2 regions of the Streptococcus sp. SS-4456 genome follow, and region 1 is predicted to be linked to the other one. Evidence: predicted binding sites of a transcription regulator. Region 1 holds the regulator's gene; the other holds the start of a gene.
The links. Region 1 encodes Rex, which represses fermentation and respiration genes when NADH is low (regulators of the CRP and FNR family bind a similar motif). Its sites were predicted from a motif close to TTGTGAANTANTTCACAA; they were not measured.

Region 1 (3,153 bases):
CACCTCATTTCCGGACTAGATGGGGCTTCATTTTATATCAATCAAGCTGGTTCCCATCTCCCTCATGTCATCAACATAGGTTTCCCAGACAAGCTCAATGAGCAAGTTCTGATGAGATTAGACCTGGCTGGAATTGCAGTTTCAAGTGGGTCAGCTTGTACTGCTGGCGTTGTTCAGAACAGTCATGTACTGGAAGCCATGTACGGAAAAGAATCTCATCGATTGAAAGAGTCCATCCGTATCAGCCTATCTGAAACAAATACCCTAGAAGAGATAGATATTCTTCTTACAGAATTAAAAAAAATTATTGGAGGATAAAATGGCCTTTCAACAATCAGTTAGCCTAAAAGATTGCGCATTTACCTATCACATTAGCCCTAACATCAAAAAATACACCCTAAAAGATACCACTTTTGAACAAACAAAAGCAGGTCACTACCAACTCACGCGCCTCTTGGAAGAAGTTCCTAACTCAAATCAGGGTTTTCTTTTAAAGATTATTGTCAATAAAGAGTTGAATGGTTTTAAAATCAACATCACAGACAAATCTGGCTTGCACTTGGTCAATATCTTTAAAGAAAATGGAAACAAGGTCATCCAGGAAAAATTCTACTTCTTGATGGATAGCTTAGTGGACCGTGACCTATTTACAAAGGAAGGTTAAGCATGATTATTGTTCACTATCAAGATGCTTACAAAATAGATAGAAAACAAGAGTTTGACAATCTGGATGCAGCCAAACTGGCCTTCTCAGGTTGCCTCACTCTTCCTGATTACTATCCTGTAACCAAACTAATACGAGATGGTCACCAGTTAGATTATAAAGGAACCATTGGTGACCTCTACCGCTACTTTCAAACACTAGACTAGGCAACATTTTATGCTTAGTCTTTTTCAATCCAATCTGTTGATTTTTTCACAATCTTGGACTAGAATAGAAGAAAGAATTGAAAATGAATGAAAAATTGGTAGGCCTATACTCAAGTAAAATAAGCATTAGACCAGTCAGCTAGTATAGTATTGTCGTCAACCATATTTAAGGAGGTCATTGTGAAAAACGAAAAAAAAGCAGATATCCCGCGCGCAACTGCCAAGCGCCTTTCTCTCTACTATCGTATCTTTAAACGCTTTTATGCCGGCAATATTGAAAAAGCTAGCTCCAAGGAAATTGCAGAAGCCATCGGTATCGACTCCGCAACCGTGCGCCGTGACTTCTCCTACTTCGGTGAACTAGGTCGCCGTGGCTTTGGCTACAATGTAAAAGAATTGATGGATTTCTTTGCGGAAATTCTGAACGATAATTCCATCACCAATGTTATGCTTGTCGGTGTTGGAAATATGGGGCGTGCCCTACTCCACTACCGCTTCCATGAGCGTAATAAAATGAAAATTGTCATGGCCTTTGAAGCGGATGACAATCCAGCGGTTGGAACCGTTGATGAAAATATTCCCATCCATGCTATTTCTGAAATCAAAGAACGTATTTTGGAAGCAGATGCCCAAACAGCGATTCTGACCGTACCAAGTATCAAGGCTCAAGAGGTAACCGATATATTAGTCGAAGCTGGTGTCAAAGGCATTCTCAGTTTCTCTCCGGTCAATTTATCGGTTCCCAAAGATGTAGTCGTTCAGTATGTTGACCTGACCAGCGAGTTGCAAACCCTTCTCTATTTTATGCGCAAGGGTGAATAATGAACAGAGGAACCGAATTCCCGGCTCCTCTCTTTTTATCCTCTAAAATAGCTCACTTTCTTCCCTAAAAGAATAATAGTCCTTATTTCCTACAATCAAATGATCCAACAAGACCAGTCCTAGTGTTTCGCAGGACTTTTTTAAATTCTCGGTAAATAATAAATCGTTCCTACTTGGCTCAACGGATCCCGACGGATGATTATGAACAATGACAATGGATGTTGCCATGCATTTTACCGCATAATGCAGGATTTCTCTTGGCTCAGCAATACTCCGGTTGACACTTCCTATAAAAATAGTCTTTTGACTGATAATCTGATTTTGCGTATTGAGATAGAGGGCAACTAGATGTTCTTGCTTTTTATCTCCAAGTTCTTGGATCATCTTTCGGCCCAATTTCTCACTTCCTAAAATACGTTCATTCAATAAAAGCTCCGACTGGTTAATCCGTTTTCCTAGCTCAATCATGGCCTTGATTTCAATCGCTTTGACACGACCGATGCCTGTCAAGCTCTGCAATTCTTCAATAGACAGCTCTCTAAGGGCAGCCAAACTTTCCAAGCGATTGAGTAGATTATTGGACAGGATAGAAACAGGCTCATTTTTGGTTCCTGTTCGGATAAAAATAGCCAATAATTCCTGATTACTCAATTTTTCTGCCCCAACTTCTAGTAATCTTTCTCGTGGCAAAAGTGCCTCTTCCTTAAAATCAATTTGGTACATAAAATCCTCCTCACCTAATTATTCGCAATCTAGCAAAAGAATTAAAAAGGACTGAGAAAATTCTCAGTCCTAAACCTTACTGACCATAATCATATTGGTTATATGATTTGTTAAATGAATCAAGTATATCTTGTGAGGTTTCAGTATAAGGCGTTGTTGATTCTAGCACACCTTTTACGATAATCCGTGCAGTCGCATCATAGTCTGTACAAGTTACCAAGGTTACTTCTGTACGTCCTTCTACATCATCAATAACATAGACACTCTCAGGTGTAACTGTCTGCACACTGTCAATCACATAAGTATAAACATTGGTCTTGTCAGTAATATAGATTTTCATACCATTCTGGGCCCTATCCAATGGAGAGAAGAGAACATCTGCGGCACCGGCTACACCAAAAATGTGGTGACTAGCCAAAGCATAATTCCCTTTCCCCATTTCCTGGGTTTCCTTCATGGTTCCAGCACCGTACATTAAAGATGTGTTCCCCACACCTTTGAAAATAGGTAAATTGATTCCAAGTTCTGGGATTGAAATACCACCAATTACTGGTAAACGTTGGGCTTCCCACTGGGCAGCCAATATAGCTTCTGTAGAAATGGCCTGCACCTGTTCAAAATCAAAAGTTGTTTCTGCCTCTTTGTTTTTTTCAATGTCTTCAGCAGTGACTTTAGAAATCTGATATTTATTGGTATTCCATCCAATTATAAAATTACGGATAGAAGTGTTAAAGATGA
Region 2 (3,153 bases), on a different contig from region 1:
TGAAGAAAGTACAAACCACTTTGAAGCGGTCAAGTCCATGTTGGACAGCCTAGGCATTGCTTACACCATTGACACCAACATGGTACGCGGTCTGGACTACTACAACCACACTATTTTCGAGTTTATGACAGAAGTGGGTGGCAACGATTTGACCATCTGTGCCGGTGGCCGTTATGATGGCTTGGTGTCCTATTTCGGTGGTCCGGAAACACCAGCTTTTGGCTTTGGTATGGGGATTGAGCGTCTCATCCTAGTCCTTGAAAAGCAAGGCATCGAGCTTCCTCTCGACACCCAGTTAGATGTCTATATCGCAGTTTTAGGTCAGGAGGCCAATGGCGGAGCGCTTGAGTTGGTTCAAGCCATCCGCAAACAAGGTTTCCGAGCAGAGCGCGACTATCTGGACCGCAAGCTCAAGGCCCAGTTTAAGTCAGCAGATGTCTTTGGAGCCAAGGCCATTATCACACTTGGTGGAAGCGAGCTGGAAAGCGGACAGGTTGTGGTAAAAAATAACCAGACTAGAAGTCAGGTTGAAACAAGCCTGGAAATCTTAAAAACAGATTTCGCAAGCATTTTAGAAAAATTAGACAAGTAGTAGCGAGGGCTGCTACTTTTTTCTGGTTCTAAAAGCAAAAAAGAAGCGACAATTGAGTCGCTTCTAACTTTAGTAGAGTAGAAATTAGTGACTGTGGCAGAAGTCAAGTACCATACGGCCTTGGATAGTGCCGGCAGCCATTTCATCAAAGACGGCTTCTGCATCTTCTACAGGGCGTTTTTGAACAACTGGAACAACCAGGCCTATAGCACCGAAGTGGAAGGCTTCTTCTAGGTCTTTACGAGTACCAACTAGAGAGCCGACAACCTTGATACCATCTAGTACTGTCTTGACAATGCTGAGATCCATGTATTCAGATGGGAGCCCGACTGCAACCACATAACCGCCTGCACGAACGCTGTCAATAGCCTGATTGAAGGCAACCTTAGAAACAGCCGTTACGACAGTTGAGTGAGCACCGCCGCCAGTTACTTCCTTGATATATCCAGGCACGTCTTCCACTTCAAGACCATTGATGATGACATCTGCACCGACTTCTTTGGCTAATTCCAATTTGTCATTATTGATGTCTACAGCGATAACGTGGGCATTGAACACTTTCTTAGCGTATTGGACTGCAAGGTTGCCTAGTCCACCTGCACCGTAAATGACAATCCATTGACCTGGTTCTAGGTGTGCTTCCTTAATAGCTTTATAACAAGTAACGCCGGCACAAGTGATAGAACTTGCTTGAGCTGGATCAAGACCTTCTGGAACTTTTACCGCATAGTCAGCTGTTACGATACATTGCTCAGCCATACCACCGTCAACAGAGTAGCCTGCATTTTTTACTGTACGGCAGAGGGTTTCACGGCCAGTAGTACAGTATTCGCAAGTACCACAACCTTGGAAGAACCAAGCAACGCTGACACGGTCGCCGACCTTCAAGCTGGTCACATCAGGGGCGATTTCAGTAACGACACCAATCCCTTCATGCCCAAGAACACGGCCAGGGACCTTGCCAAAATCACCTTGAGCAACGTGTAGGTCAGTATGGCAGACACCACAATATTCAATCTGAACCAGAGCTTCGCCAGTTTCAAGTGGACGAAGTTCTTTTTCAACAACGACAACACCAGTAGATTCTGGATTAACGACAACTGCTTTCATGGCAGACCTCCTATTTATTGCAGCACATTTTTTGGATGTGTTAATATAGATATTTTCTTGTTAATAATATCACATAAAACAAGAAAATGCAAGTAAATCAGATGAGAGAGGCGTGTATCTGTTTTTGAAAACAATCAGATAATTACTGAAATTTTTTCATAAAAAACCATTTACTTGTAAGCGTTTTCCTGTTAAAATAGAAACCAAGGGGGTTAGTTGTTAGATTTTTATGTCTTAGGTTTATTTTTGAAGCTGTTAACAGATACATTTCAGAAAGTTTTCTGAAATGCACTCCAGATAAACAAAAAGAAAGCGTTTTCAAAAATAAAACAGAAAAAATGTGAAAAAAATAACAAATTCTCTTTACAAATAAAATAAAAAGTTGTAGAATAAGATTGTGAAAAAATTAACAAAATGTTAATAAGAAAATTTGGAGGAACACAATGGCTGATAAAAAAGTTGTATCACCAGAAGAAAAATTAGCAGAAGCTCGCAAGCACGTTGATGAGCTTGTTCAAAAAGGTTTGGTTGCTCTTGATGAGTTCCGCAAACTTGGTCAAGAAGAGGTAGACTACATTGTAGCTAAGGCTTCGGTAGCTGCTCTTGACAAACACGGTGAATTGGCAATGCACGCTTTTGAAGAAACCAAACGTGGTGTATTCGAAGACAAGGCAACTAAAAACTTGTTTGCCTGCGAGCACGTTGTTAACAATATGCGCCATACAAAAACAGTTGGTGTCATCGAAGAAGATGATGTAACCGGCTTGACCTTGATTGCTGAGCCAGTTGGTGTTATCTGTGGTATCACGCCAACGACTAACCCAACGTCAACTGCCATCTTCAAAGCCTTGATTGCTTTGAAAACACGTAACCCTATCGTCTTTGCCTTCCATCCATCTGCTCAAGAGTCTTCAGCTCACGCAGCGCGTGTTGTCTATGAAGCAGCTGTGGCAGCTGGTGCTCCAGAAAACTGTATCCAGTGGGTAACAAAACCATCTATGGAAGCAACTTCTGAATTGATGAAGCACGACGGTATTGCGACAATTCTTGCAACGGGTGGTAACGCCATGGTGCGTGCAGCTTACTCTTGTGGTAAACCAGCTCTTGGTGTAGGTGCCGGTAACGTTCCTGCCTATGTTGAAAAATCTGCAAACATCCGTCAAGCTGCTCATGATATCGTCATGTCTAAGTCATTTGATAATGGTATGGTCTGCGCGTCAGAGCAAGCAGTAATCATTGATAAGGAAGTGTATGACGAGTTTGTAGCTGAATTCAAATCTTACAAAACTTACTTTGTTAATAAGAAAGAAAAAGCCCTTCTCGAAGAGTACTGCTTCGGTGTAAAAGCCAATTGCAAGAACTGTGCAGAAGGCAAATTGAATGCGGACATCGTAGGTCGTCCAGCTGCATGGATTGCTGAACAAGCTGGTTTCTCAGTTCCAGAAGGGACT

Region 2: a site for Rex is predicted at 1,760-1,777, ahead of adhP (alcohol dehydrogenase AdhP). Genes of this name have one in related genera too.

What each region holds. Positions count from the first base shown of each region.
Region 1 is NZ_JAVIHI010000007.1:15,146-18,298, forward strand. Features, by position in the region: gene RFK25_RS03215 (cysteine desulfurase family protein) at 1-318, shown strand, start outside; gene RFK25_RS03220 (DUF1831 domain-containing protein) at 320-664, shown strand; gene RFK25_RS03225 (DUF4649 family protein) at 667-870, shown strand; gene RFK25_RS03230 (redox-sensing transcriptional repressor Rex) at 1,051-1,692, shown strand; gene radC (RadC family protein) at 1,735-2,415, opposite strand; gene RFK25_RS03240 (class A sortase) at 2,492-3,153, opposite strand, start outside.
Region 2 is NZ_JAVIHI010000002.1:112,270-115,422, reverse strand. Features, by position in the region: gene hisS (histidine--tRNA ligase) at 1-592, shown strand, start outside; gene adhP (alcohol dehydrogenase AdhP) at 677-1,702, opposite strand; gene adhE (bifunctional acetaldehyde-CoA/alcohol dehydrogenase) at 2,146-3,153, shown strand, end outside.